DNA from 4 places in the Pantoea eucrina genome. Region 1 is predicted to be linked to each of the others. Evidence: predicted binding sites of a transcription regulator. Region 1 holds the regulator's gene; each other region holds the start of a gene.
What was found. Region 1 encodes CRP, which controls carbon source genes, mostly activating them, when cyclic AMP is high. Its sites were predicted from a motif close to ATGTGANNNNNNTCACAT; they were not measured.
Positions count from the first base shown of each region.

Region 2: a site for CRP is predicted at 6,005-6,022, ahead of psiE (phosphate-starvation-inducible protein PsiE). Genes of this name have one in related genera too.
Region 3: a site for CRP is predicted at 3,874-3,891, ahead of LAC65_RS03500 (PTS sugar transporter subunit IIB). Genes of this name have one in related genera too.
Region 4: a site for CRP is predicted at 2,830-2,847, ahead of LAC65_RS10805 (YfcZ/YiiS family protein). Genes of this name have one in related genera too.

Region 1 covers NZ_CP083448.1:3,086,546-3,094,204, reverse strand. The annotation lists gene argD (bifunctional acetylornithine/succinyldiaminopimelate transaminase) at 1-834, shown strand, start outside; gene LAC65_RS14755 (YccS/YhfK family putative transporter) at 835-2,910, opposite strand; gene crp (cAMP-activated global transcriptional regulator CRP) at 2,971-3,603, opposite strand; gene LAC65_RS14745 (OsmC family protein) at 3,894-4,298, shown strand; gene LAC65_RS14740 (phosphoribulokinase) at 4,395-5,264, opposite strand; gene LAC65_RS14735 (YheU family protein) at 5,326-5,544, opposite strand; gene LAC65_RS14730 (hydrolase) at 5,541-6,563, opposite strand; gene LAC65_RS14725 (LysE family translocator) at 6,624-7,226, shown strand; gene LAC65_RS14720 (LacI family DNA-binding transcriptional regulator) at 7,228-7,659, opposite strand, start outside.
Region 2 covers NZ_CP083448.1:248,212-255,870, reverse strand. The annotation lists gene dinF (MATE family efflux transporter DinF) at 1-249, opposite strand, end outside; gene lexA (transcriptional repressor LexA) at 379-993, opposite strand; gene LAC65_RS01130 (diacylglycerol kinase) at 1,099-1,467, opposite strand; gene plsB (glycerol-3-phosphate 1-O-acyltransferase PlsB) at 1,595-4,018, shown strand; gene ubiA (4-hydroxybenzoate octaprenyltransferase) at 4,054-4,947, opposite strand; gene ubiC (chorismate lyase) at 4,944-5,459, opposite strand; gene psiE (phosphate-starvation-inducible protein PsiE) at 5,548-5,958, opposite strand; gene LAC65_RS01105 (Na/Pi cotransporter family protein) at 6,244-7,659, shown strand, end outside.
Region 3 covers NZ_CP083448.1:763,409-771,067, reverse strand. The annotation lists gene LAC65_RS03520 (LacI family DNA-binding transcriptional regulator) at 1-316, shown strand, start outside; gene LAC65_RS03515 (glycoside hydrolase family 1 protein) at 310-1,749, opposite strand; gene LAC65_RS03510 (PTS lactose/cellobiose transporter subunit IIA) at 1,759-2,076, opposite strand; gene LAC65_RS03505 (PTS sugar transporter subunit IIC) at 2,076-3,392, opposite strand; gene LAC65_RS03500 (PTS sugar transporter subunit IIB) at 3,481-3,789, opposite strand; gene LAC65_RS03495 (hypothetical protein) at 4,036-4,218, opposite strand; gene LAC65_RS03490 (hypothetical protein) at 4,432-4,602, shown strand; gene LAC65_RS18265 (hypothetical protein) at 4,565-4,675, opposite strand; gene LAC65_RS03485 (hypothetical protein) at 4,714-4,953, shown strand; gene LAC65_RS03480 (OsmC family protein) at 5,018-5,446, opposite strand; gene lldD (FMN-dependent L-lactate dehydrogenase LldD) at 5,507-6,697, opposite strand; gene lldR (transcriptional regulator LldR) at 6,697-7,461, opposite strand; gene lldP (L-lactate permease) at 7,458-7,659, opposite strand, start outside.
Region 4 covers NZ_CP083448.1:2,299,111-2,306,769, forward strand. The annotation lists gene fadJ (fatty acid oxidation complex subunit alpha FadJ) at 1-964, opposite strand, end outside; gene fadI (acetyl-CoA C-acyltransferase FadI) at 964-2,274, opposite strand; gene LAC65_RS10805 (YfcZ/YiiS family protein) at 2,439-2,735, opposite strand; gene fadL (long-chain fatty acid transporter FadL) at 3,096-4,346, shown strand; gene mlaA (phospholipid-binding lipoprotein MlaA) at 4,397-5,164, opposite strand; gene ccmI (c-type cytochrome biogenesis protein CcmI) at 5,200-6,411, opposite strand; gene LAC65_RS10825 (cytochrome c-type biogenesis protein) at 6,411-6,869, opposite strand; gene LAC65_RS10830 (DsbE family thiol:disulfide interchange protein) at 6,866-7,423, opposite strand; gene LAC65_RS10835 (heme lyase CcmF/NrfE family subunit) at 7,420-7,659, opposite strand, start outside.

The sequences.
Region 1 (7,659 bases):
TTCAAAAGTAAGATCATCGCGTTTCACAACGCTTTCCACGGCCGCACGCTGTTTACCGTCTCCGTTGGCGGACAGCCTAAATACTCTGACGGCTTCGGCCCCAAACCGGCCGATATCGTCCACGTCCCGTTTAACGATCTGGCGGCGGTAAAAGCCGTGATTGATGATCATACCTGCGCGATCGTTGTTGAACCGATTCAGGGTGAGGGCGGCGTGATGCCGGCAACGCCGGAATTTATGCAGGGACTGCGTGCGCTGTGCGATGAGCATAACGCGCTGCTGGTGCTGGATGAAGTACAGAGCGGCATGGGGCGCAGCGGCAAGCTGTTCAGCTATGAACACTACGGTATTCAGCCTGACATTCTTACGACGGCGAAAGCGCTGGGCGGCGGCTTCCCGGTGAGCGCGATGCTGACCACGCATGAGATCGCTTCCGTCATGGCGCCCGGCGTACATGGCACTACCTACGGCGGCAATCCGCTCGCCTGCGCGATTGCAGAAACCGCGCTGGATATCATTAACACGCCGGCGGTGCTGGCTGGGGTGGAGGCGCGGCGGCAGCAGTTTACCGACGCGCTGAGGGCGCTGGATAGTGAGCTGGATATCTTTAGCGAAATTCGCGGAAAGGGTCTGCTGATGGGCGCGGTACTGAAACCGGAACATGCCAGTAAAGCCCGCGATATTCTCAATGCAGCAGCGGCAGAAGGCGTGATGATCCTGACCGCCGGCAGCGATGTGATCCGCTTTGTGCCGTCGCTGGTTATCACTCCGGAGGAGATCGACGCCGGAATGACGCGCTTTGCGGCCGCGCTGCGCAGGGTTATTGCCGCCTGACTATCCTTTCGGACGAATAGCCCGCAGCCAGCGGCCATGATGCGGTCGCTGGCTCCATGCCAGAGAGGAGATGGTGTGCATGACGCTGAGATTCTGCAAAATGCGTTTAACATGCTGCTCGACAATCGTCACCGGCCCCTCATGCAGGTTTCCCGGCGCCTCCATAACGTTGCTCTCACTGCCCGGTCCGTCGTAGGTCAGCCGCTGCTGACAGCGCTGCAGGGCAATTTCGCACGACTGCAGATAGCGCTCTGCCAGAGCCGGGGTCAGCATGGTGTGCTCACGCGCCAGAATAGTCATGGCGTTAATATGCTCTACGATAAACTGACTGTGCGTGACCCACAGCCGCATATCCTTCAGATACTGCGCGTTAAAACCAGGCTCGCTGGTCGCCTGATTCAGCGCATTAAACAGCGCGTTATGCGCCTGGTTAACCTTTACCCGCTGGTAAGCCAGTTTTTCCGGCGCGTGATCCGGCCCCAGCAGCATGCGCAGCGCCTCCTGATACGCTTCCAGCGCATCGTGCGCATTCTGGCGCAGCAGACCACTCTGCCACTGCGGCCATAGCCAGATCATACCGGCGAAGGCGATCAGACAGCCCATCAGCGTATCCATCATCCGCGGCAGCAGGAACTGAGCACCATTCAGCGACAGCAGCTGCAGCGAGTAGACCGCCGTCACGGTGAAGCCAATCATCGACCAGCCATAATATTTGCGCGTCACCAGATAACTGGCCAGCGTGATTGCCAGCATAAACAGCAGCGCGATCGATTCCGGTACGGCGAAACGCAGCGATGCGGCGGCAATCAGCAGCCCGGCAAAGGTGCCGAGCGCCCGGTGCTGAATGCGCACGCGCGTGGCGCTGTAGCCATTCTGGCTGACAAACATAATGGTCATCAGGATCCAGTAGGGCTTGGGAATATTAAAAAACAGCGCAACAGAGCTGCCAAACATCAGCATAACGGCAAAGCGGGCCGCGCTGCGCAGCGCGCCGGACCTGAACGATAGATAGCTGCGCAGGGCGGGCAGCAGCGGCAGGCGCCGCTGGCGATCGGCCATCAGATCGCGCGTATAGAGCGGTTTCTGGGTGCGCAGCACGCGGGCGATGCGGCTGAAATGATAAAGGCAGAAGTGGCCAACCGGATTATCCGGATGCTGCCGCGCAATTTTTTCCAGCGCGCCGAGCGGCTTTTCCATCTGAAAGCGGGCGGGCAGCTGGTGATAGAGAATGGCATCGGCCAGCAGCCTGAGCTGTGCCGAAATGGTTTTTGCATTCCAGCGGATAACCGCTTCCGCATGACTCTGTTCTACCAGCTTTTGCACTTTCTCCGGCTGGTGCAGGCTGACAGCGATATGCTCCTGCAGATCCAGCGCCACCTGAAAAGCGCGCGTCAGCCGCTTATGGCTGTTATCGCGGCTGGCAGAAAGCATATGCATCTGCTGATAGCAGGTGGTGATCAGGTCAACCGCTTTCTGCTGGCGCGCCAGCAGCGGCGGCAGCGCTTTTTCCGGATCGGTCAGCTGTGTCAGCAGGGTATATTTGGCATCGCAGTAGTCAGCCAGCTCACGATAGAGCAGGCTCAGCGTTTCACGCATCGGCTGCTCTTTCCACAGCCAGTACCAGAACCAGTTAAACAGGCCATACCAGAACGTGCCGCCAATATAGAGCAGCGGCGGCACCCAGATCGGCATACGCCCCACCAGGCTCAGCGTAAAGATCGCTGCAATCAGCGTGCCGGGCAGCAGACGCCCGTGCAGCGGACTGATTTCGCCCGTCACGCCAATCAGCAGCGGCAGCACCAGCATAATAAGCGGCAGCGGAACCGCGGCGTTGGTGAGGTACTGGATCAGAAAACTGCCGGTGGCGAAAAGCGTACCGCCCACGATCAGGCGTTTGAAAAAGCGTTTATGCGGCGTATCAAGGCCGGCAATATTGCAGCAGGCGGGTACCAGCGAGAACAGCAGGCCTTTTTGCAGATCGCCACACAGCCATCCCAGCGCGACAGGCAGGCACAGCACCAGCGTCTGACGCAGAGCGTAATTGACTTCGGGATGATAGATGATTCGGCGCCACATCAGCTTATCGCAAACAGAAACGGCGTGATGGTGTCATCACGCCGTGGGGGGTGAAACAGCTTAGCGGGTGCCGTAAACGACGATGGTTTTACCGTGTGCGGAGATCAGGTTCTGATCTTCCAGCATTTTCAGGATGCGACCAACGGTTTCCCGTGAGCAACCCACGATCTGACCAATCTCCTGACGGGTAATTTTAATCTGCATACCGTCGGGGTGGGTCATGGCATCCGGCTGTTTAGCCAGATTAAGCAGCGTCTGCGCAATGCGGCCGGTAACATCCAGGAAAGCCAGGTTACCCACCTTTTCTGATGTCACCTGCAGGCGACGTGCCATCTGCGCCGACAGGCGCATCAAAATATCCGGGTTAACCTGAATCAGCTGACGAAATTTTTTGTAGGAAATTTCAGCAACTTCGCAGGCTGTTTTCGCACGCACCCAGGCACTGCGCTCCTGGCCCTCTTCAAACAGGCCGAGTTCGCCGATGAAATCTCCCTGATTCAGATAGGAGAGGATCATCTCTTTGCCTTCTTCATCTTTAATCAGTACCGCAACGGAACCTTTAACGATGTAGTAGAGCGTTTCTGCTTTTTCACCCTGATGGATCAGCGTGCTTTTGGATGGATATTTGTGAATATGGCAATGGGACAGGAACCATTCGAGTGTAGGGTCTGTTTGCGGTTTGCCGAGAACCATTCGCTATTATCCTCTATTGTAATCGTGCCCAAAACACAGGGGCATTCATTCCCTGTCAGGCGATGAAATCGTCCAGCGCGTCCTGTTAATAAAAATTATCCGGGCGGATGTGTAAGCTCTGCTTTTGATTCTGCCCGTCCTCATCAGCCACGACGAAGAAATTTTCAGCTCTGTTTGTAGCACAGCTTTTGCAGGCTGTCTTGTGTTGTCTCGCTTCAGCAGGCGGGCGATTGCTGTTTGCCGGATGAACGCGTACTCTGGCGCAAAACGCCGCTTCAGGAGAAAGAATAATGCAGGCACGTGTGAAATGGGTGGAAGGGCTGACCTTTCTCGGAGAATCCTCATCAGGACATCAGTTATTAATGGACGGGAATTCAGGCGATAAAGCGCCAAGCCCGATGGAGATGGTACTGATGGCCGCCGGCGGCTGTAGCGCGATTGATGTGGTCTCGATTCTGCAAAAAGGGCGTAATGACGTGGCTGACTGCGAGGTCAAACTGACTTCAGAACGGCGCGAAGAAGCACCACGTATTTTTACACAGATTAACCTGCACTTTATCGTCAGCGGCAAAGCGCTGAGCGAGAAAGCGGTGGCGCGGGCGGTTGACCTGTCGGCAGAAAAATATTGCTCGGTGGCGATCATGCTCGGCAAAGGGGTGGAGATCACCCACAGCCATGAGGTAGTTGAGCTGTAACAGCTGCCGGTGCGCATACCTCGCTACCCGTGAAACAGGCTTTGCAGGGTCGCCATTTATGGCGACCGATGCCACGTCGTCTGGCAGACATGGCCTCTACTCTATCCGTTTTCCTTCAATCAGCCGCTGCACCAGTGGCATCATGATCAGCTCCATCGCCAGTCCCATTTTGCCGCCCGGTACCACCAGCGTATTCATATGCGAAATAAACGATCCCTGAATCATCGCCAGCAGATAGGGGAAAGCGATACCTTCCAGGCCGCGAAAATGGATCACCACAAAACTCTCATCCAGTGAGGGGATCTCGCGCGCCGCGAACGGGTTAGAGGTATCAACTGTCGGTACCCGCTGAAAGTTAAGGTGCGTGCGCGAAAACTGCGGCGTGATGTAGTTGATATAATCTTCCATCGACCGTACCACGGAGTCCATCACCGCTTCGCGCGAATGGCCCCGTTCGCTGGTATCGCGTACCAGTTTCTGTATCCACTCAAGATTGACGATCGGCACCACGCCCACCAGCAGATCAACATGCTCCGCCACGTTATGCTGCTGCGTAACCACTCCGCCGTGCAGTCCCTCATAAAACAGCACATCAGTATTCTCCGGCAGCGGCTGCCAGGGAGTAAAGGTGCCCGGCACCTGATTCCACGGCACGGCCTCGTCATAGGTGTGCAGGTATTTGCGCGACTCTCCTATGCCGCTTTCGCCATAGCGCCGGAACGTCTGCTCCAGCAGGCCAAAGTCATTGGCGTCCGGACCAAAATAGCTGATGTGACGACCCAGATCGCGTGCTTTGCGGATCGCCATATCCATTTCCGGCCGGGTATAGCGATGAAAACTGTCGCCTTCTACTTCGGCTGCATGCAGCCCCAGCTGCTGAAAAATTTTACGGAACGCAAGGCTGGTTGTCGTGGTACCGGCGCCGCTGGAGCCGGTAACGGCGATAACGGGGTGTCTGGCTGACATACGGGTGCTCCCTGTGAGGTCGGGCGATGAGCATTGTTACCATGAATTATCCGGCAGTGCATCAGCCGCGAAACTCGCGCCGCGGCATAATATTGACCGTTTCATGCAGCTCAGACCAGACCAGCACCACCTCGCCCTGCTGCAGCTGGCGGCGCACGTCGGCTACCTTCTGCGCCAGGCTGCGCTCCTGCTCACCGTAGTCAGTGCCTTCGCGCAGAACAAAACTTTCAATCAGGTTTTCCAGCGTTGTTACATCCAGTTCCTGCCACGGAATAATCACAATTGCCCATCCAGATAAGTTGAGAGCCACTCCGGCACGCGCTGCTCCAGCCACATATGCGGTTGAAGCAGGCTGCCGCCGACAAAGCCAACGTGTCCACCCTGCTGCGTCAGCTGATACTCAATTGTGGCAGACAATTGCTGCGGCTGCGGGATCACCGCATCTGTCATAAAGGGATCGTCTTTGGCGTGGATGATCAGCATCGGCTTGCGCACGCCGGTTAACAGCGGCAGGCCGCTGGCGCGCTGATAATAATCGCTGGCGTCAAGAAAGCCGTGCGCCCGGGCGGTGATCGCATCGTCAAATTCGCGCAGGCGGCGAAACGCGCGCAGCTGCAGTACATCAACCGGCAGCGTGCCGGGCCAGGCGCGCAGTTTGCGCAGCGCATTCTTTTTCAGCTGCGTCAGCAGATAGTGCTGGTAGAAGCGGGAGAAGCCGATATCGAGCTTTTCACTGCAGGGGGCGAGCGCCAGCGGCGCTGATATCGCCACGGCCGCATCCAGCGGTGCCTCATTGCCCTGCAGGCCCAGTAAACAGGCGAGCATGTTACCGCCCAGCGACACACCTACCGCAGCTGTCGGCACGCTGCCCCATTCACGCCGCAGCCAGTGCAGGAAATAGGTCGCGTCTTCTGTTTCACCGGAGTGATAGATGCGCTGCAGCCGGTTAGGTTCGCCGCTGCAGCCGCGAAAGTGCATCACCACGCCAAGCCAGCCGCGCGCTTTGCACGCCTGCATCAGGCCGTGTGCATAAGGGCTGCGAAAATGGCCTTCGAGCCCGTGGAACATCACCATGCGCGGTTTGTGTCGCGCGCCGGCCGGATCTTCGCTCCAGGCGAGATCGACAAAGTCGCCATCCGGCAGCTCCAGCCGCTGCCAGTGTGGTTTAAGCGTGACGCGACGCCGTAGCAGGCGCGGCAGCAGGGTCTGCAAATGCGCATTGCCGAAGCCGCGCAGCGGAATAAAGGGATTGCCGGTGGGGCAATCTAAATAACCAGGGATAGTGCTTGTCTGATGCATAACTCGCTGATAGCTTCGATGGGTTGTCTGCTTTTAAGGATGAGGAGCATCCGGATACTCATGGAACTCAGTCTTTTTTTGTCGATGTTAGGTTTTCTCTGGGTCGCGGCCATCACGCCGGGGCCCAATAATATGTTACTTACGGCCTCAGGTGCTAATTTTGGCTTTCTGCGCACGCTACCGCTGCTTATTGGTATCATGCTGGGTATGCAGGTGATGTTGCTGATGGTGGCATTTGGCATTGGCGGACTGATCCTGCTCTATCCGTCGCTGCATCTGGTACTGAAGATTGCCGGCAGTCTCTATCTGCTCTGGCTGGCGTGGAAAATCGCGACGGCCGCCTATGAGACGCTGGAAACCGAAGACCGTTCGGTAAAGCAGATGCCGTTCTGGCAGGGCGGACTGCTGCAACTGATCAATCCTAAAGCCTGGCTGATGGCGCTGGGGGCGATAGCGAGTTTCAGCCTGGCAGGAGCTGCCTATCAGCACTCTGTGGTTGCGATCAGCATGGGCATGGCGCTGGTGAATCTGGTATCCGGCCTGATCTGGATGGGATTTGGTTCACTGATTGGCCGCCTGCTGCATAGCCCGCGTGCCTGGAAGCTGTTCAACCTCGCGATGGGCGCACTGACCGCTGCCTGTGTGCTGCTGATCTGGCGCTAGATTAGCTGGATGCGCGCTCCAGACGCTGCCAGGGCAGGACTTCATGCACAATGGCAGCATGCGGCTGGCGAATGCGGTTCAGCAGCAGCTGTACGCTGCGGGCGCCCATCTGATTCATCGGCTGCGCAATGGTGGTCAGCGGCGGATTCAGGCTGCTGGTAAACGGAATACCGTCAAAACCTACCACGGCCAGATCCTCCGGAACGCGCAGTCCCGCTTCGAGCGCGGCGTGAATAACGCCAACGGCCAGCACATCTGACACGGTAAAAATGGCATCGGGCGGAGAGGGCTGTGCCAGCAGCGCATGCAGCGCGGCGCTGCCCGCTTCGCAGGAGATATTCTCCGCATACGCCACGCGATCCCACGTCATATTCAGCGCCTTCAGCGCCTCGCGGTAGCCGCTCTCACGCTGATGCGAATAGAGATAGCGCAT
Region 2 (7,659 bases), 550 kb from region 1:
TGGCTTATCGCGGGCGCCGAACGCCTGCGCCGTCAGGCCAGTGGTGCTCATCCGCAAAAAGAGCAGCAGCATAAAGACAAAGCTGGTGGCCGTTGCACCCACGGCTACGCCGCCGAGGTAAACCGGGCTGTCGAGGTGGCCAATGATAGCCGTATCCACAATGCCCAGCAGCGGTACGCTGATGTTAGAGAGGATCATGGGCAGCGCCAGGCGCCAGAGCGTGCGATCAGAAGAGGTAAACAGCGGCATCAGCCAGTCCTGTTATTGCGGGCAACGCGCCTCATGCAGCTGCACGGCGCCACGGTTGGAAGCAGAGGGGTAATATAGCAGACCGCGGCCTGTGCAGGCACAGACCGCAGCGGGGGGACTAACCAGGTATTACAGCCATTCACCGGTACGGACAATACCGACAGCCAGACCTTCAACGGTCAGAGACTGCTGGCGCGTATCCACTTCGATAGGCTGAAAATCGCTGTTTTCCGGCAGCAGATGCACGATAGCACCCTGCTTTTTCCAGCGTTTTACGGTGACCTCGTCGTCAATGCGCGCCACCACGACCTGGCCATTACGCACATCCTGGGTTTTATGCACGGCAAGCAGATCGCCATCCATAATCCCGATATCTTTCATCGACATGCCGCTAACGCGCAGCAGAAAATCCGCGCTCGGCTTGAACAGGTTAGCATCGACCTGATAGTGGGTCTCGATGTGCTCCTGAGCCAGCAGCGGCTCGCCGGCAGCGACACGCCCGATTAACGGCAGTCCACCGCTTGTCTCTTCTTCCATCAGCAAGCGAATGCCGCGCGAGGCGCCAGAGACAATCTCAATGACCCCTTTACGCGCCAGCGCTTTCAGGTGCTCTTCAGCTGCATTGGGTGAGCGGAAGCCCAGCTGTGAAGCGATTTCAGCACGCGTTGGCGGCATGCCGGTTGTATTAATATGGTCGCGAATCAGGTCATAGACCTGCTGCTGCCTGCTGGTTAACGCTTTCATCCCGCCCCCTGGTTGTTTATACAGTCGCTGTGAGTATATACAGGTATTGGCGAAATGAAAACCGCAGCTGCGGCAAAAATCAGCGATATATCGGTACGGGCGGCCTTAATATGCGTGCGGCCAGAGCAGCGTTATCCAGACAAACAGCGCGAGAAGGATCGTCAGCAGTACGGCGGCAGAACCCATATCCTTAGCGCGGCCCGCCAGCGGATGACGCTCCTGGCCGATTCGGTCGACCACCGCCTCAATCGCGCTGTTGAGGATCTCCACCACCACCACCAGTATCACCGAACCAATTAGCAGCACGCGCGTCACTGCGTCCACATCCAGCCAGCAGGCGACAACTACCGCAATCACCGCTGCAACGGCTTCCTGACGAAAGGCCGCTTCATGTTGCCAGGCTGCGCGTATTCCCTGCCAGGAGTAGCCCGCCGCTTTGATGATACGCAGCAGGCCGGTAACGTTATTTGCCATGAATAGGGAACCCTTGAGTAATTTTGGCGTCAATGAGTGCGCAGCGTGCGATGGCACAGCCACAGATCTCCGCTGCACTTTCTGGTATGCTTGCCGCGCTTTGCTAACAAGAGGCTTCAAGTTGTCTATGTCAGGTTGGCGTAAACTCTATTACAAATTATTGAATTTACCACTCTCTATTTTGGTAAAAAGTAAGGTCATACCGACCGATCCGGTTTCGGAGCACGGTATCGATCCCACTCGTCCCGTGATGTATGTTTTGCCTTATGATTCAAAGGCGGATCTGCTTACATTACGCAACCAGTGTCTGCGGCTTGATCTGCCCGATCCGCTCGCGCCGCTGGAGATTGACGGCACGCTGCTGCCGCGCCATGTGTTTATTCATGATGGCCCGCGTGTCTTTCCTTACTATGTGGCGAACCCGGAGTCAGTGAAACTGTTTCACGACTATCTGGATCTGCATCGTAATAACCCGCAGCTGGATGTCCAGATGCTGCCGGTGGCGGTGATGTTTGGCCGTGCGCCGGGTCGTGAAATTCAGGGCGAGCCTACGCCGCATCTGCGCGTACTGAATGGCGTACAGAAGTTTTTCGCCATTCTCTGGCACGGTCGCGACAGCTTTGTCCGCTTCTCTTCCACCGTCTCGCTGCGCCAGATGGCGACCGAACACGGCACGGATAAGTCGATTGCGCAGAAGCTGGCGCGCGTGGCGCGTATTCACTTTGCCCGCCAGCGTCTCGCCGCGGTGGGACCAAGCCTGCCCGCCCGTCAGGATCTGTTCAACAAGCTGCTGCAGTCGAAGGCGATTGAAAAAGCGGTTGAAGATGAAGCGCGCAGCAAAAAGATTTCGCATGAAAAAGCGCAGCAAAACGCCGTTGAGATGATGGAAGAGATCGCGGCAGACTTCTCATATGAGGCGATCCGCGTTACCGACCGCATCATGGGCTGGCTCTGGAGCCGCCTCTATCAGGGCATTAGCGTCAACGGCGGCGAGCGCGTGCGTCAGCTGGCGCAGGATGGTCATGAAATAGTCTATGTGCCCTGCCACCGCAGCCATATGGATTATCTGCTGCTCTCCTACGTGCTTTATCATCAGGGGCTGGTGCCGCCGCACATCGCTGCCGGTATCAATCTTAACTTCTGGCCAGCCGGGCCCATTTTCCGCCGGCTGGGGGCCTTCTTTATTCGCCGTACCTTTAAGGGCAATAAACTCTACTCCACCGTATTCCGCGAATATCTGGGCGAGCTGTTCAGCCGCGGCTACTCGGTTGAGTACTTTGTTGAGGGCGGACGCTCGCGCACCGGTCGCCTGCTCGATCCCAAAACCGGCACGCTTTCAATGACGCTGCAGGCGCTGCTGCGCGGCGGCAGCCGTCCGATTACGTTTGTACCGATCTACATCGGCTATGAGCACGTAATGGAAGTGGGTACTTACGCCAAAGAGCTGCGCGGCGCAGCGAAAGAGAAAGAGGGCTTTGTGCAGATGGTGCGCGGCCTGCGTAAGCTGCGCAATCTCGGTCAGGGCTACGTTAACTTTGGCGAACCGCTGCCGCTGGTTAACTACCTGAACAAGCATATTCCCGAGTGGCGCGAGGCGATCGACCCGATCGATCCGCAGCGCCCCGCGTGGATGACGCCAGCGGTAAACGATATCGCTGCCCGCCTGATGGTGCGCATTAACGAAGCGGGTGCGGCCAACGCCATGAATCTGTGTGTGACCGCGCTGCTTGCGTCCCGTCAGCGCTCGCTGACGCGTGAGCAGCTGACGGAGCAGCTGGAGTGCTACACCCAGCTGCTGCGCAACGTGCCCTATTCACCGGAAGCGACGGTGCCCGATCTGAGCGCCGAAGCGCTGCTGGATCACGCGATGGGCATGAATAAGTTTGAAACCGAGCAGGACAGCATCGGCGATATCATTATTCTGCCGCGCGAGCAGGCCGTGCTGATGACCTACTACCGGAATAACATTCAGCACATGCTGGTGATGCCGTCGCTGATTGCCGCGATTGTGCAGCAGCACCGCGAAATCAGCGAAGCAGAGCTTCTGCGTCAGGTAAGCCTGGTCTACCCGATGCTGAAAAGTGAACTGTTCCTGCGCTGGGAAAGTGCCGAACTGCCGGCGCTGCTTAGCGCGCTGTGCGCGGAGATGGCGCGACAGGGGCTGGTAACGCAGCTGGATGGGCAGATTAAGCTGAGCGCCGCGCGCTATCGCACGCTGCAGCTGCTGGCAGCCGGTATTCGCGAAACGCTGCAGCGCTTTGCGATCACTTTCGCCATTCTCAGTGCCAAACCGACGATCAACCGCGGCACGCTGGAGAAAGAGAGCCGCACGCTGGCGCAGCGTCTGTCAGTGCTGCACGGTATCAATGCGCCGGAGTTCTTTGATAAGGCGGTATTTACCACGCTGGTGCTGACGCTGCGCGATGAGCGCTATATCAGCGACTCAGGTGATGCCGATGCGGAGCGCACGCACGCGATGTGGCAGATGCTGGCGGAGCTGGTCACCAGCGATGTGCGTCTGACAATTGAGAGTGCAGTCGCACACGAGTAAGGCAAGGCAGGGACGCAGGATGCGTCCCTGCCGGTTCAGAACAGCGCCAGAAACGGCTGCGTATTCAGCAGCACGCCAGCAAACAGCACCAGTCCCACATAGTTATTGTTCAGAAAGGCCTGAAAGCAGGCGTCGCGTTCGCGGCGGGCGATCAGGCTCTGCTGATAGACAAACAGCGCGCCGGCAGCCAGCAGTGACCAGTAGAATGCCCCGTTCAGATTCAGCATACTTCCCACCAGCGCCATCAGCCCCAGCGTGGCCAGCTGCAGCAGGCCAATAATCAGCTTGTCAAAACGACCAAACAGAATCGCCGTAGATTTAACGCCTATCTTCAAATCGTCATCGCGATCCACCATGGCGTACTGGGTATCGTAGGCCACCGTCCAGCAGATGTTAGCGAAGAACACCAGCCAGCAGACTAAAGGTAAGGACTCACTTACTGCAGCCCACCCCATCGGGATCGCCCAGCCAAAGGCTGCGCCGAGCACCACCTGCGGCAGATGGGTATAGCGTTTCATAAAGGGGTAGACCCAAGCCAGCGCCAGCCCGCCGAAAGAGAGCAGGATGGTCATGCGATTCATGGTCAGCACCAGCATAAACGCCAGCAGGCCCAGCGCAGCAAACAGCAGCTTTGCCTCTTTTTCTGAAACCGCCCCGCTCGCCAGCGGCCGGCCGGCGGTGCGTTTGACGTGACCATCCACTTTGCGATCGGCGTAATCATTGATGACGCAGCCGGCAGCGCGCATAACGATGACGCCAAGCACAAACACAATCAGCACCGGCAGCGGCGGCACCGCCATGCCAGCCAGCCACAGCGCCCAGAGCGTAGGCCACATCAACAGCAGCGTGCCGATAGGTTTGTCGATGCGCATCAGGCGGCTGTAAGCCTGCCATTTGCTTACGGATAATGATTTTTGCACGGGTCTCATCCTTGCTGCAGCGCGCGGTAAAGCGGCGATGCCGGTAAAAAAAGTTCAGTTAACAGAAGGGGCTTATCCGACAGGCGCAGGCGCGAACGCCGTCCCCACAGATCGCCGGCCTGGCCGGGATGAATAAAATCGCGGCTCAGCGCTGAAGAGGCAAAAAGATAGCGCCCCAGCGGGCGTGTGCCAAGTTGCTGCAGCATCTGCTCCGGTCCCTGCAGCGTACTCTCGGGCACTACGGTGCGGCCCAGCAGCCACGGCTCGCCGTCGCCGCACAGCACGATTTCGCGCAGCCAGAAGCGCGTATCGTTCGGCAGAAAAGCCGCTTCTGCTGCGACCTCCGCCGCGCTGACAAAGCCTTCACGGATGGGTTGAACGGTAACCTGCCGGCAGTGCTGCTCAAAACGGCGCGTCATGGAATCTTCTTCCATCAGCCAGTCGGTCAGCGGTGCGGGCAGCAGCGAGGAGGCGGGTAACCACTGCAAGGCATATAACTGGCGCAGCGCATCGTGCGACATCAGGCGATCTCCGGCAAAAAAGTTGCCTTAGTTTACCGCAGAGCGCGGCCGCTGGCACGGCCGCGAGCGCCGGAGATGATAAGGGACGTTATTCGCGCTTCAGCCGGTTGCTGTTTGCCAGCCACAGCGTGACCACCAGAATCAGGATCGCAGCGGAATAGCAGAGCGTGTCGAACGGGTTTTTGTGGTCAACGATAATCAGCCGGATAATGGCGGTGATCCCGATATAAACAAAGTAGCGCAGCGGAAAGTGATAGCCCGACTGAAAATATTTCACAATCAGCGCGATAAATTCAAAGTAGAGAAAGTAGATCACAATGCCTTCAATCAGCAGATAGGATGACGCCTGTTCACCGGTGCTGAACAGCACGTTAGCCAGATGAATCGTCTCCTTGCCGAGAAACACCACCAGGATCACGGCCAGGATTAACAGGCCGAGGTTAAGTACCCACTGCAGCACCGTCGCGATGAGCTGACCGGCGGCTGATTTATCTGTCATTGCTGCGTCCTTAATGCGCAAATGAGAAGAGCGCTATCATGCTGCAATGTGATCTGAATCACAATATGACGTTAAGGTGGCGGTTCTCCGTCAGGGGCAGCGTAAACGCCGTGGATATCTCATCGCAGTGAACCGGATTCAGCTACAGTTAACAGGTCGACGCCGCTTCAGGTTATTTATATCTAACGAAAAATTCATGCGGTGCGCTACCGGTCTTCCCCCGCTGCCGTGTTTGCCAGGCAGGCAGCTGGCTGCTTTTTGCCTGGCATACAGGAGCCTGCGACCGTGCTAACTCTGCTTAATCTGCTTTCTGCTGTCGCACTGCTGGTCTGGGGCACCCACATTGTGCGTACCGGCATCATGCGCGTGTACGGCGCCGATCTGCGCCGGGTACTGAGCCGCAGCGTGGAAAAAAAACCGATGGCTTTTCTGGCCGGCATTGGCGTTACCGCTCTGGTACAGAGCAGCAACGCCACTACGCTGCTGGTCACCTCGTTTGTGGCGCAAAACCTGGTCAGCCTGACACCTGCCCTGGTGGTGGTACTGGGGGCTGACGTCGGCACGGCCATTATGGCGCGCGTGCTGACCTTCGATCTCTCCTGGCTCTCCCCGCTGTTTATCTTTTTTGGCGTGGTCTTTTTTCTCAGCCGCAAACAGACGCGCGTCGGACAGATGGGCCGTGCTGCCATTGGTCTCGGGCTGATCCTGCTGGCGCTGCAGCTGATTGTCACCGCAGCACGTCCGATAACGCAGGCTTCGGGCGTGCAGGTGCTCTTCTCCACCCTGACCGGCGATACGCTGCTGGACGCCCTGATTGGCGCCGTTTTTGCCATCATCAGCTACTCGAGCCTGGCGGCGGTGCTGATCACCGCGACCCTGACGGCCGCCGGGGTGATCTCATTTAAGGTGGCGCTCTGTCTGGTCATTGGTGCCAACCTCGGCAGCGGCCTGCTGGCGATGATCAACGCCAGCGGTTCTAATGCGGCTGGCAAGCGGGTGGCGCTCGGCAGCCTGCTGTTCAAGCTTATCGGCAGCATTGCGGTACTGCCGTTTGTTGATTTTATTGCTGAGCTGCTGGATCGGCTGCCGGTGAATGATGAAGAGCTGGTGATCTTTTTCCACGTTTTCTACAACCTGGCACGCTGCCTGATCATGGTGCCGTTTGCGGCACCGATGGCGCGACTCTGCCAGCGTATGATTTCTGACGATGCAGAGCATCAGGCGCATCTCAAGCCCAGACATCTGGATAAAAGCGCGCTGGATACGCCTGCGCTGGCGCTGGTCAATGCCGCGCGTGAGACCCTGCGCATGGGCGACGTGCTGGAGCAGATGCTGGAGTCGTTCAGCCGCGTAGTCCGGGGCGAACTGCGTGAATCGCACCGGGTGCGGCAGCTGGATGATGATGTTGACGTGCTCTATACCGCGATCAAACTCTATCTGGCCCGCATGCCGCGCGAAGATCTGGCAGAGGAGGATGCGCGGCGCTGGGCTGAAATTATTGAGATGGCGCTGAATCTTGAACAGGCGGGTGACATCATTGAGCGCATGAGCGGTGACGTTGCGGATAAATCGTTGCAGGCGCGGCGGGCCTTTTCGGCAGAAGGGCTGGAAGAGCTGAATACACTGCAGGAGCAGGTGCTGAATAACCTGCGCCTGAGCCTCTCGGTATTTCTGTCGCATGATATCACCAGCGCGAAACGT
Region 3 (7,659 bases), 1.1 Mb from region 1:
GTCGCAGATCGCGTTCAGCGCGCTGATGGCGAGTAATGACGATATGGCGATGGGCGCGGCACTGGCGCTGCACGAGGCTGGAAAACGGCTGCCGCAGGATGTCTCTCTGGTGGGTTTCGATGACATTAATATGGCCGCCTTTTTTCTGCCGCCGCTGACCACGGTACATGTGCCGGTTGCTGAAATGATCCAGCACACGCTGGCGCAGCTGGTCGCCATGCTGGAAGGCAAGCCGGTTAGCGTGTTACCGCCCTTTAGCGGGCGGCTGATTGAACGCGCGTCGGTTGCTGACGGACCCGCGCGGCGCGATCAGTAGCTGACCGCGTCGTCGAGCGTAGCGCCGTTGCTGGCAATAAGCTGCTGATACCAGAAAAAGCTCTTTTTACGATAGCGCGCCAGATCTTTCAGGTCATGTTCATCGCGGTTTACATAGATAAAGCCGTAGCGTTTACCGATCCCCTGATGGGTACTGACCAGATCGATCGCTGACCACGGGCAGTAGCCAAACAGCACCACGCCATCCGCAATCGCCAGCCGCAGCTGCCGCAGATGATCGCGCAGATAGGCGATACGATAATCGTCGTGTACTTTGTTGCCCGCCTCCAGCGTATCAAAGGCGCCCAGGCCATTTTCTGTGACAATCAGCGGCAGCGCATAGCGCGCGTAGATCTCACGGGCGGTGATGCGAAAGCCGACCGGATCGATATACCAGCCAAACTGATTCTGCGACAGATGCGGATTATTGCAGCCGACATACACCGTGCTGTCGATACCCGCCATCTGCTGATCGGCTTTCTGCTTACTGTTGAGTTCACCGCGTGCCGCATCCGGCAGGTCAGCGCTGACGGTAGCGGAGGCGTAGTAGTTGAACGCGATAAAATCGGGTTTGCCCGCGGCAATGATCGCCATATCATCCGCCGCAATCTCCGGCAGCCAGCCACGCTGCTGTAAAAAGGCCCACACCACCGCGTTGTAACGTCCGTGCACCGCAAGATCAAGATAGAGCCAGTTACGAATGGCTGAAAAATTATCGGCGGCCAGCCCATCTTCCGGCCGTGAGCTGGCGGCGTAAACGCAGGAGATATTCGGCGCCGGACCGATTTTTGCGTCCGGCAGACGCTGATGACAGGCGATCATCGCCTGCGCCTGCGCCAGCATCATATGGTGATTCTGCTGATAGAGGCTGCGCTGCACATCTTCTGTGCCTTCTGCCAGCGTGCCGATGACCTCGCCCTTGAGGATCATCATGTTCTGCTCATTGATGGTCAGCCAGTATTTTACCTGTTTGCCATAGTGTTCAAAGCAGGTGACGGCAAAGCGCTCAAACGCTGCGACAGTGCGCCGGTTTGACCAGCCGCCCGCCTGCTGCAGCGCCCACGGCAGGTCAAAATGGTAGAGCGTGACCAGCGGTTCAATACCCTGCCGGCAGATTTCATCAATCAGCTGCTGGTAAAACGCCACGCCAGCCGGATTAAGCTCGCCGTCGCCGTCGGGATAAAGGCGACTCCAGGCAATCGAAAACCGGTAGGTTTTCAATCCCATTTCGGCCAGCAGCGCAATATCCTCTTTAAAGCGGTGGTAGTGATCGCTGCAGACAGTAAAGTCAGTGACGTTATCGCGGAAGCGCGCGTGGTCGATGACTGACGGCCCTTTGCCATCCGTATTCCATGCGCCTTCAACCTGATACGCCGACGTTGATGCGCCCCAGAGAAATCCATCCGGAAACGCACCGGGATTATGATGCTGCATAGCTGCTCCTTACTGTTGCGCCGCCAGTTCACGACGCAGCTGAATGATCTCTTCCGCCAGTTCGCGACAGAGCATGGCGTTCATCAGATGATCCTGGGCATGTACCATAATTAAATTGACCGGAATCTTGCCGCAGCCCTCATCAGCACCAATCAGTTCGGTCTGGATACGATGCGCCGCTTTCGCCGCCTGCGTGGCGGCCGTGAGCTGTGCGTCCGCTTCACTCCACGCCTGATTACGCGCCGCACGCAGCGCCTGCATGGCGCAGGAGCGCGCCTCTCCCGCCTGAATAATCAGCTCCATTACCGTGGTTTCATCAATTTCCATCATGACTCCTTAGCCAGTTGTGCCGCTGCGGCCTGCTCCTGCTCCTGTTGCAGCAGCTGGCGCTCATACATTTTGAAAAACGGGTAATAAATAAGCGTGGCAATCGCCACCAGCACGGCAATCAGCACGATCACGCGCCAGTCCCAGCCGGTTGACCAGGCGGCGCCAATCGGGGCGGGCGTGGTCCACGGTGCCAGTGAGACAACGTGATTAATCAGGTTAGTTTTGGTGGCGGTCCAGGCGATCACGGCGTTAACCAGCGGCGCAAGCAGAAACGGAATAAACAGGATGGGATTCATCACCACCGGTGAGCCAAATATCACCGGCTCGTTGATGTTAAACATGCTGGGCACAATACTCAGTTTGCCAATTGAACGCAGGTGCGCCGATCGGCTGCGCAGATAAAGCAGTACCAGCCCCATAGTGGAACCCGATCCGCCTATCACAATGAAAAACTGCCAGAAAGGTTCAATAAACACGTGCATCACCGGCTCACCGGCGTTCAGCGCCTGCTGATTCAGTCCGAGATTGGTCAGCCAGAACGCCTGCAGAATGCCCCCGACGATCACCGCACCATGAATGCCGGCAAACCACAGCATATGGCATAACAGCACCGCAATCAGCACCGCAGGCAGTGAATCAGATGCGGAGATGACCGGCGCGAAGATGGCCATAATCGCCTGTGGCAGCAGCATGCCAAACTGCGCCTGCACCCACAGGCTGAGCGGAAACAGCGTGAGAAAAATGGCAACAATCGGGATCAGCAGATCGAACGACTGGCGGATTTTCGGCGGAACCTGCTCGGGCAGCTTAAAGCCGATATGGTGTTTCTGCAGGAAATGCATCATTTCTGTGGCAAACAGCGCCACCAGAATCGCGGTGAAAATCCCTTCCCCGCCCAGCGAGCCTACCGGCAGTGTCTTATCACTCTGGGGAGCGGCCACCACCAGAAAAGCCATCAGCGACAGGCTCGCCGCCATAAAACCATTCATTTTGTAACTGGTGGCCAGGTTATAGGCGATAGCACTGGCGATGTAGAGCGCCATAATGCCCATCGTCATATTGTAGGGCATCATGATCTGCGCTTCGTGCGCCTGCACCATACCCAGCCACCACTGTGCGAAAGCCCATGAGCTGTCGGCAGAGAATGGCGGATGGGCAAACAGCAGCATAAACGAACCGACAATCAGAAACGGCATAGAAGCGATAAAGCCATCGCGGATCGCGATAACGTGACGCTGACTGGAGAGGCGTCCGGCGAACGGGCTGATACGATTTTCAATGACGCCAAATAAAGATTCACTGATGCTGCTCATGAGCAAGCTCCTTGCGACAGGCAACAAGAGAATTAACCTGCGCAGCAGCTGCGCAGGCGGAAGAATTATTTGAGTGCGGGCGTTATTTTCAGGCGTGAATCAGCTTTAATGAATCTGCTAATATTTTCTCGCCGTTCATCATGCCGTAATCCATGCTATTTATGACGGCGATAGGCTTATTAAGCTGCTGGGCTATCGGGGCGAAATCAGCCAGTTTATATTTAATTTGCGGACCAAGCAGGCAGCAATCAACACCCTGAATTTCTTCGTTAAACTCCTCTATTCCTACTGCTTTTATCTCCACATCAAGCCCCTGCTCTTTTGCCGCTTTTTCCATTTTCTGCACCACCATGCTGGTGGACATTCCGGCGGCACAGCACAGTAAAATCTTTGGCATGATCGTTTCCTTTGAATGATGTTTAATTAACGAATACACAGCCAGAAGATTTTCTGCAACCGGTTTCAGATCTGGATACAGAAAGTGTGAGAAATATCAAAACTCAATCCGGATAAATTAACTGGCAGAGAAATAGTGCAGGAGAGTGATTATACAGGCACAGGGGCATAATCGTATGAAACAGCCATCTGGCCGTCGCCGCAGCATCGGTTAGCTGCAGCAGAACGTGCCGGACGGCTGAGGCTGTCAGGAGATAGCAGAATCTTTATGTTTATCCGCTTCAAAGTGACTCTTGAACTGCTCATAAATGGAGATCATATTTGACGCATCGCCATGCAGAGGGCTTAATTTTCCGGCACGGACCAGCTCGATAACCAGCTGCAGTGCAGCCTGTTTTGGACTGCTGGCAGGATGGGCAATATCAGACATGCTTTTCTCACTCGTTTAAAAGGGGTCAGCTGCACAGTTTAGCCTGGATTATGCCGGGTTTGGATGCGCAGCGCGCTGCTGGCAGACCGTTCGGATAAAAAAGCCGCTCGGGGTGTTCATTGACCTGTGAGCCAATTGTCTATACTGGATCAAAAAAGGGAACACACAGCCACACATTCCGTACCAGCGCGAAGGTGTTAAAGGAGCCCGGTTATGCTGATTGGTTTTGTTCTATTAGTGAGTGCCTGCGGGCACGATGCCTGTGACGCGTTGCCGGTATCAGAGCGTATTTATCCGACAAAAACGGCCTGTGAAACCATGGCCAATCGCATCTATAAAGTCCGTCCTAACGTGGTCTTGCTGTGTGGCGAGGTTCATCGCTGAAATGAGGCCAGGATTTACTGCATTGCTCACATTTTAGCCGTTCGCCATTGCAAGCGCTGGCAATAAGGTTCAAAATATAAGCTGTTTTACACTATCATCGTTGTGAATCCCATGAAGAAATCGCGCCCCCGCCGTCCTGCCGGACGCTGGGTTTATTACATTTTGTATGATGGGATCCTCTGGCCCTGCCCGGTGCGCTGGGAGTGGGAAAATGGCTTCGATGGCTGGCTTCCCTTCTACTATTCACCCACGTTTGAGTTTGTGGCGGGCGATCCGCGCAAGGCGTATCGTATTGCGCGCAGTAGCCTGCGTAATGTACGCGAAGCGCTGCATGATGCAGAGTATGCCTGAGTGCAGAAACAACAATGCGCCCGCAGGCGCATTGTTAAAACATTGACCGTTGCGCGTAACGCAATCAGTTATTCAGCGTGTAATCCAGCGTGATTTCTGCATTCAGCAGCTGTGATACCGGGCAGCCTGCTTTCGCTTTCTGAATAATCTCATCAAAGGCATCTTTATCCACGCCCGGCAGCGACACGGTGCTGGTCAGTGCCACTTTAGTAATGGCAAAGCCTTCGCCTTTTTTGTCCAGCGAAACATCGGCGGTGGTGTCGATGCTCTCCGGCTTATGGCCGGCATTGCCCAGCATCAGCGACAGCGCCATGGAGAAACAGGCAGCGTGTGCGGCACCAATCAGCTCTTCCGGGTTGGTCCCTTTTTCGCCTTCAAAGCGCGTATTAAAACCATACGGCTGCTGATCCAGTACGCCACTCTCTGTGCTGACGGTACCTTTACCTTTGATGTCACCTTCCCAATGGGCCGATCCTTTCTTGTGAATGGTCATGTCATTCCTCCTGTTAGTGGACAGCACTGAGTATAGACAACCCGCTCTGTTTTGCCTGGCTCAGCGCACCGCACGCGGGCGCGCAGGCTGTAAACCCGCTTCTTTCAGCAGGGCGTTAGCCTGCACCAGCGAATCCTGGGTGATGTCCGCGATCGATTTTGCGCCGGTCAGCGTCATCGCGACCCGCATCTCTTTTTCAATCAGCGTGAGCAGATTCTCCACGCCGCGCTGCCCGTGCGTCGCCAGCGCATAGATAAAGGCGCGTCCCAGCAGCACGCTGTCGGCACCGAGCGCCAGCATGCGCACCACATCCAGACCGCTGCGAATGCCGCTGTCTGCCAGAATGGTGATATCGCCTTTAACCGCATCGGCGATGGCCGGCAGCGCACGCGCTGACGAGAGCACGCCATCGAGCTGCCGTCCGCCGTGGTTGGAGACCACGATGCCGTCAGCGCCAAAGCGCACCGCATCGCGCGCATCCTCCGCATCCAGGATGCCTTTAATCACCATCGGCCCCTCCCAGAAATCGCGGATCCACTCCAGATCCTGCCAGGAGATAGAGGGATCGAAGTTGTTAGCCAGCCAGCCAATGTAATCCTCCAGACCGGTGGGTTTGCCGAGATAAGCTGAAATGTTGCCCAGATCGTGAGGCCGGCCGTGCAGCCCGACGTCCCACGCCCACTGCGGGTGGGTTACTGCCTGCCAGTAGCGGCGCAGCGCGGCGTGCGGTCCGCTCATGCCGGAGTGCGCATCGCGATAGCGCGCCCCCGGCGTGGGCATATCGACCGTAAACACCAGCGTTGTACAGCCGGCTGCTTTGGCGCGCTCCAGGGCGTTACGCATAAATCCGCGATCGCGCAGCACATAGAGCTGAAACCACATCGGCCGGTTGATGGCTGGCGCCACCTCTTCGATAGGACAGAGCGAGACGGTAGAGAGCGTAAAGGGGATCCCCTTCTGTGCCGCCGCCCGCGCCGCCTGTACCTCTCCCCGGCGCGCATACATGCCGCACAGCCCCACCGGCGCCAGCGCCACCGGCATCGCCAGCGTCTCATTAAACAGCCGGGTTTCCAGACTCAGCGCGGACATATTTTTCAGCACCCGCTGACGCAGCGCGACGTCTGAAAGGTCAGCCACGTTGCGCCGCAGCGTATGCTCAGCATAGGCACCCCCATCCAGATAGTGAAACAGGAACGGAGGCAAAATGCGCTGCGCTGCGGCGCGATAGTCACTGGCAGCAGAGATAATCATCAGGTGTTCTCCTTACGGGTCGCTGCCGTTTCGCCCGGCAGGCGGGTGATGCGCGCCTGACGCGCTTCATCTTCATGCAGCGTTTTCATCGTGGTATGGACAAAGCCGAGGTGATCCATCGCCGCCTGACGCGCGGCAGCGGCGTCTCCTGCCATCACCGCATCAAACATTGCCTGATGCTGCTCATTGAGGCGGTTAAAAATCACCGGCTGGGTATACATGCGCTGACGGCTGTGCAGTACCGATGACTGCAGCAAATCGAAAAAGCCGCGCATGGTCTGCAGTAAGACCAGATTGTGTGAAGCCTCTGCGATGGCGAGATGAAAACGCAGATCGGCCTGCGCGGCGAGATCGGGATCGCCGCAGTCGTTCAGTCGCAGCAGCGCATCAAAGGCGTAGCGCAGTTTTTCTTTATCCGCTTCCGTTGCGCGCAGCGCGGCGTGCCAGGCGGTACTGGCCTCAATGGCGTGGCGCGCCTCCAGAATATCCCAGCGGTAGTCGGGATCGGCCGCCAGCAGCTGACGCATCGGCTCGACGATACGCTGTTCTGACCAGGGCTCCGGCGGCTGGCACAGCCAGGTGCCGCCGCCGCGTTTGCTGATCAGCACGCCGCTGTTAATCAGCTGCTGAATCGCCTCGCGCAGGGAGGAGCGCGAGACGCCCAGCAGCGCCGCCAGCTGGCGCTCGCCCGGCAGCCGCATGCCGGGCGTCAGCTGCTGCGCGCTGATCCAGGCGCTGAGACGTTCGCGCAGCGGCGCGCTCACGGGATCATCCACGTCAGCACGTAGGCCTGCAGCGTGGTGATCACCCCGACCATGCAGGTAAAAATCAGGCTGTGTTTCACGGTAAAGCGGAACAGATCGGACTCTTTCCCCACCAGCCCGACCGCCGCGCAGGCGATCGCAATCGACTGCGGCGATATCATCTTACCGGTCACGCCGCCGGTGGTATTAGCGGCTACC
Region 4 (7,659 bases), 790 kb from region 1:
TCCCTCCGCCCATCAGCCCACCACCCAGTACGCCCACCTGCTGCAGCGTGCGCACTTCGCCCTCTGCGGCGGCGGCTTTTTTCAGCGCGGTGGACGCGAAAAACAGGCTGCGCAGCGCTGCCGATTCCGGCGTTAGCGCCAGCTCGCCAAACGCCTGCGCTTCAGCCTCATGTCCCGCCTGGCTACCCTGCTCCAGCCCGATGCGCACCACCTGCAGAATGCGCCCGGTCGCCGGATAGTTACCCTGAGTTTTTTTATCCGTCTGACGCTTTGCCAGCGCAAACAGTAACGGGCGCCCCGCAAAGCTCTGCATCAGGCGCGCCCGCTGTGGCAACGTCCGCGCCGCGCCCTTTCCTTTATGAACGCGCGCCACCGCCGTTGCCAGTAAAATGGCCGGCGGCACCGCATCATCGACCAGGCCCAGCTTAAGCGCCTGCCGGGCGCGCAGGGCTTTACCGCTGAGTATCAGCGACAGCGCCTGCTCTGCGCCAATCAATTGCGGCAACCGCTGTGTGCCGCCGGAACCGGGCAGCAGGCCCAGCTGAACTTCAGGCAGACCAAGCCGGGTCTTCTCATCCAGCGAACAGATGCGGGCGTCGCACGCCAGCGCCAGCTCCAGACCGCCCCCCAGACAGGCGCCGTGTATCGCCGCCACAACCGGAAACGGCAGCGCTGCAATCTCCGCCATCACCTCCTGCCCCTGCTTCGCCAGCGCCTGCGCTTCAGCTGATGAGTGGCAGCGGTCGATCATGCTGATATCAGCACCCGCAATAAAATTGTCCGCTTTGCCGGAAATCAGTACCAGACCCGCCAGCTGCGGATGCTGACGGGCTGCGGCGATCACCGCGCGGATCTGCGCGGCAAACTCAGCGCGCAGCGTATTCATTTTTTCACCCGGCACATCAATGGTGATCACACCAACATGATCCGGGCGCAGGGTTAACTCAAACGCGGTATGCTGCATTATTCAGCCTCCAGAACCATTGCAGTGCCCAAACCGCCCGCCGCGCAGGCGGTTACCAGTCCCAGTCCGCCACCGCGCCGCCGCAGTTCATGCAGCGTCTGGGCGATCATGCGGGCACCGGTGGCGGCAAACGGATGCCCGTAGGCGATGGAGCCGCCCAGCACATTAAAGCGGTCATCATCAACCTCGCCCAGCGCCTGCGGCCGGTTGAGCACCTCACGCGCAAAGCGCGCATCGCTGAACAGCTTCAGGTTGGCTAACGTCTGGGCGGCAAAGGCTTCATGCATGTCAATCAGCGTTAAATCACCCAGCGTGACGCCAGCGCGATCCAGCGCCAGCGGCGAGGCGTAAGCCGGGCCCAGCAGCATGTCGGTCTGCACATCGATGGCGGTAAACGCGTAGCTGCGCAGGTAGCCCAGCGGCGCTATTCCCAGTTCGCGGGCGCGCCCTTCACGCATCAGGATGAGGGCTGCCGCGCCGTCCGTCAGCGGCGTACTGTTTGCTGCGGTTACCGAGCCGTGACGCCGGTCAAACGCAGGCCGCAGTCGGGCATAATCGGCCGCGCTGGCGTTAAAGCGGATGGTGTTGTCCTGCTCAACCGGCGCTTTCCACGGCGGCACAAAGGCGGGCATGACCTCCTGCTGCAGTACGCCGCTCTGCCAGGCCTGTGCGGCACGCTGATGTGAGCGCAGGGCAAGCGCATCCTGCTGCTCACGCGTAATACCCCAGGTTTTAGCCATCTGCTCAGCCGTATCTCCCATGCGCAGTCCGGTTGAATACTCCGCCACGGCAGGCGGCACCGGCAGCAGATCGCGCGGGCGCAGACGCCGCAGGATCTGCAGCTTTTTGCCCACTGTCCGCGCACGGTTAAGATCGACCAGCGCACGCGCCAGCGTTTTGCTGACGCCAATCGGTAACACGGAGGAGGAGTCTGCGCCGCCGGCAATTCCGGCATCGATGGTGCCCGCCATCAGGCTCTCCGCTACGTTAGCGACGGCCTGAAAGCTGGTTGCACAGGCGCGACTGACGCTGTAGGCGTCCGTGTGCACGCTCAGCCCGCTGCTCAGCACAATTTCGCGCGCAATATTTGGCGCTTCCGGCATCTGTATCACCTGACCAAACACCAACTGATCGATTACCTCAACCGGCAGTTCGCTGCGCACCAGCAGTTCGCTGACCACCATACGCCCCAGCTCCAGCGCCGGAATGCCGTGGAAATCGCTCGCCTGCCGGACAAAAGGCGTACGCAGCCCGTGAGTAATAGCGATACGTTCGCCCTGACGCGTCAGCAACGGCTGCGCTCTGCTCATGCTTTTCCCCCTGTAACCGACGATCTGACACCATTGCCAGAGAGGTCTGACCTGATCGTCAGTGTTAACCATCCGGCGACGGCTCGCCAATAGCAAAGAGAAAAAAGTGCGAGGAAAAACACGAAAATAGCGATTCGCCGTCGCGGATTGACGGCGATGCAGAATTAACGCAGGGCGAGCTGAAAAATCAGCGCTTCAGCCTGACAGGCAAAGGTAAATTCAGCGTTCAGGCGTATACCTTCCGGCTCTGAGGTAAATTGCGACGTAATCTCACAGGGTTCAGAGGCAGTTTGCTGCGCTTTCTCCGTCAGCGTTAACAGCATCGCTTCGGCAGCTGCGCGATCGGGAAACAGCGCTGACCAGCGGGCACTGCAGTCGCTGTTATCAATCACAATGCCCGTATCCACACAGCAGCAGGCAGCGGTCTCGCGGGCACTGCATTTATTAATGGTCTGACTCATGAGGTTTCTCCGGCTGAAAAAGCGGGCGATCTAAGGGGATGTTCTGTCATAAAGTGTACGCCTGCGGGCCATTTTCCTCTATCATTGCGTCGCTAAGTGACGAATATCACAATAAAATTTGATCCAAAACAAACCTGAGCCGGTATGCTGACGGCGCAGTATAAAGAAATTGTTAAGCAGATCTGATTTTATCGATCAAGTCTGTAATATTTGAAAAACATTATTGCAACTTACACACAGGTCAGACCTATACTCGTCGCACTGGTCTGATATGTCTGTTTAGTCTCAGTCCCTACAATCCGCCGTCCTTTGTTACGCGACGTGACAACGTTTAATAATAATTTTGATGAGGTTGTGGTCATGAACCATAAGAACCTGTTTGCAAAGTCAGCTGTGGCAGCTGCAGTGGCGCTCGTCTCCTCCCAGGTTTACGCCGCAGGCTTTCAACTTAACGAATTCTCAGCAATTGGATTAGGTCGCGCTTATTCAGGCGAAGGCGCGATGGGTGACACAGCAGCATCGGCCAGTCGTAACCCCGCCACCATGGCACTGATGGATAGCCCGATGTTCTCGATCGGCGCAGTCTATATCGATCCTGAAGTGGATATCAGCGGACGCAGTCCGCTCACCGGCAATAGCCTGAACGCGAATAACATTGCGCCTAATCAGTGGGTACCAAATATTCACTATGTTCAGCCGCTTACCGATCGGTGGTGGGTGGGCGCATCCGCAACCTCAAACTATGGCCTGGCCACTGAATTCAATAATGGTTATGCCGCAGGGGGCTATGGCGGTAAAACCGATCTGATGACCGCTAACCTTAATCTCAGCACCGCCTATCGTCTGAACGAGCACCTGAGCGTTGGCGTTGGCTTTGATGCGGTTTATGCCCGCGCCAAAATTGAGCGTTATGCCGGTGAAGCTGGCCCGGCAGTGGGCTTCCCGTCCGATCTGCAGGTCGCACACCTTAAAGGCAATGAGTGGGGCTATGGCTGGAACGCCGGCGTGCTGTATGAAGTGGATAAAAATAACCGTTTCGGCTTTACCTACCGCTCTGAAGTAAAAGTCGACTTTGACGGCAATTATAAAAACGATATCCCGGCGGCGTTTGGCGGTACCGGCGGCTCAACGGTGCCCGGCTACCTGACCCTGAACCTGCCGGAAATGTGGGAAGTGTCCGGCTGGCATAAAGTTGCGCCGCAGTGGGCAGTGCACTACAGCCTTGCCTATACCAGCTGGAGCCAGTTCCAGGAGCTGAAAGCGACTGGCAGCCGCGGCCAGACGCTGTTCCAGAAAGATGAGAGCTTTAAAGATGCCTATCGCATTGCGCTGGGTACCACCTACTTCTATGACGATCGCTGGACCTTCCGTACCGGTATCGCCTTCGATGACAGCCCGGTTCCGGCCGATAAACGCTCTATCTCTATTCCGGATCAGGATCGTCTGTGGCTGAGCGCCGGTGCGTCTTACGCCTTTACGCCTGAAGCGTCAGTGGATGTCGGCGTATCTTATATGCATGGTCAGCACGTTACCGTTAATGAAGCCCCTTATACCTTCAACTCAGAAGGCAAAGCCTGGCTTTACGGCGCAAGCTTTAACTATAAGTTCTGATCGCGCCTGCCGCACAAGTAATAAGGGCAACCCGGTGGGTTGCCCTTTTTTTACGGCGCGTCGATATCCTGCAAATCGTTTTGTATCGCGCTGGCGTTTGGATTCTCTTCCGGCTTCAGCTTGCCGCCGTTAGCCAGAAAATCGTTACGCTGGAAATAGGCATTGCGGATAAAAGAGTAAGGATCCTGCTGCTGTTTCAGCAGCCCGTCAGAGTCCAGCAGCTGAGCACGCGTCTCTACTCCCTCCAGCGCCCACTTACCGATCGACATCGGCCAGGTCAGCCAGCTGAGTACCGGATAGAGCGTATCCACATAGTCACCGCCATCCTGCCGCACGGTGAAACTGCCGTAGCCGGGCAGCACCACATACGGACCGTAGCCGACACCATAACGCCCCAGCGTACTGCCAAAGCGATGCGGCACCTCGCGCGCCAGCGCCGGGTTCGCTTTGCCTGCGACGTCGATAAAGCCGCCCAGACCCAGTACGGTATTCAGGAAGAAACGCGTGAAGTGGATCCCGGCCTGACGCGGCTCGCCTACCAGAATGGAGTTAACCATGCTGGCGGGTTCATTCAGGTTGCCGAGAAAATTACTCATGCCGGTACGCGCCGGTACCGGCACATAGTCGCGCCAGGCTACCGCCACCGGGCGCACCACATAAGGATCAAGTACGTTGTAATTAAAATTGAACATCGTACGGTTAAAACCTTCCAGCGGATCGCTGCGCTGCGCCGGGGCGGCGTCATCCGCCGGTTTTGAGCTGGCGCATCCCACCAGAAGTAAACTGGCCAGTGCCAGACTGGTCAGGCGGTTATTCATGTTCTTCTCCCTGTGCGGATGATAAATGTAGCGCTTCAGGGCTGCTGCTGATTGATCTCAACAGTCAGCGGCTGGTGACCCTCCCACGAGGTAATAGCACTGAGCCCGAACCAGTCCCCGGCCTGAGGATTTGCGCTGCCGTCGCGGGCAATACGCACTCTGACCTGAACCTGATGCTGCGCCGAAAGCAGGCGATCGGGCATCATAGCGTCGCTGTCATCCAGCGTAAGCGATAGCGGAAAGTGGCTAAGCGGCAGGCGCTTAACGGCCACGGGCACCGGTGAAACACCGTCAGATACAGAAATATACAACACTCCGTCCGGCGGCAACATTTTTTCTGCCGGCGGCGACAGCTTGACCGTCAGGCTCAGCGCAACCGCCTGCTGCCCGGCAGCGGTTTTCGCCTGCTCAATGCTGCGCTGAATCAGCGTTATGCGCGGATCGCCGGCAGGCAGCAACGCCAGCATGGCGCGCCACGCGTCGAGCGCTTCAGTATAGTTCTGCTGTCCGGATGCGTTGAACGCCAGCAGGCTAAGCGTACGCAGATTCGCGCTGTCGCGCTTGAGCAGCGCATGCAGCAGCACGCTCGCCTGCCGGTTATCCTGTGGATCGCCGGAACGCGTCAGGACTTCGGCGTAATCCTGCTGCAGCTCCAGGCTGTCAGGCGCACGCTGCAGCGCGCGCTCAAACGCCTGTCCGGCAGCGGTAGCATTGTTCAGCACCATACCAAGCCGCCCCAGCATCGCCCACTCATCGGCGCTGCCGGGTGTCTGCTGCAGCGCCGTGCGCAGTCCCAGCTGCAGGCGCGCCAGCTCCTCCATCGTCAGCGGCTGCGCATCCGGATCCATTACGCGGGCGCGCAGCGCCGGATAGTCACGCTGAACGGCGATCCAGCCGGCCAGCTGAGCGTAGCCGCCGGTTTGCAGATAGACCCCGGTCGATACCAGCAGCAGCAGCACGACCCCCGGCAGCAGTACCCAGCGGCTGCTCTGCCGCCCCGGGACGTGCTGCCCGTCAGTGACGTCAGTCAGCAGCATCTGCTGCAGATCGCGCTCCATCTCCGCCCGGTTGGCTACCACGCCTTCCGTTTCATCACGCTGCAGCTCGCGCAGGCGCTGCTGGTAAAAGGCGGTGTTAAGACGGTCGCGTTCGTCAGCATGGTATTCACGCTGGTGCCATCCCGCAGCCAGAAACAGCGCTACCGCAGCCGCCAGTAAAACGATCAGAGTCATGCAAAATACAATCATTACGGCTTCCCGTTACGTTCCAGAATCGCCGCCAGGCGCTGTTGTTCATCGTCATTCAGTTCAGTCGTTTCACGCGCGCGGCGGTTACGCAGCAGGATCACCCCGCCGCCCAGCAGCACAAACAGCGCCGGACCGGCCCATAAAATCAGCGTCGCGGGCGTCAGCGGCGGATCGTAAGTGACAAAGTGACCGTAGCGCGCCACCATGTAATCCACTATCTGCTGCCGGCTCTTGCCCTGCTGCATCAGCTCATAGACTTTCAGGCGCATGTCAGCGGCAATCATGGCGTTTGAATCTGCAATGCTGTTGTTCTGGCATTTCGGGCAGCGCAGTGAGGCGGTGATCGCCCGGTACTGATCCTCCTGCTGCAGCGAGGTAAACTGCAGGCTATCTGTGGTGGTGGCCCGGACGCTGAGCGTAAGCAGCAGCGCCGTCAGCGCAATAAGCAGCCTGCTCATGCCCCCGCCTCCCGGCTATATTTTTCCCACAGCGGTTTAACTTCTTCATTCCAGACGCGCTCGTTCATATCACCGGCGTGGCGATAACGAATGATGCCGTGGCCATCAATGAGAAAGGTTTCCGGCGCACCGTAGACACCGAGGTCAAGCCCCAGCATGCCGCTGCCGTCGTAGAGGCTCAGCGCGTAAGGGTTGCCCAGCGTATTAAGCCAGTTTATCGCTTTCGTACGGTCATCTTTATAGTTGAGGCCAACCACACGCACGCCCTGCTCCGCCAGCCGGTTCAGATAGTGATGCTCAGCGCGGCAGGTCGGACACCAGGTTGCCCAGACGTTGAGCAGCAGCGGCTGACCATCGGTAAGGATCTGCTGGCTGTAGATTTTGCCTGGCTGATCCAGCGCTTCCAGTCTGAACTGTGGCACCGGTTTGCCCGTCAGGGCTGACTCAAGCCGGGAGGGATCGTCACCCTGTGCATTACGCGACAGCTGCCACAGCAGCGCTGCCGCCAGCAGCAGAAACAGCGCCAGGGGAATAAAGAGAATTTTTTTGCTCATGCCCGCTCCTCACGCGCAACTTTTTTCCGCGCGCGATAACGCGGATCCAGCAGGCAGAGCAGGCCGCCTGCCGCCATAAACAGGCCGCCAAACCAGATCCAGCGGACAAAGGGTTTGTAGTAGAGGCGTACGGCCCAGGCGCCGTTATCCAGCTCCTCGCCGAGTGCGGCATAGAGATCGCGGGTAAATCCGCCGCTGATCGCCGCTTCGGTCATCATGGTGCGGGCAGCGGTATA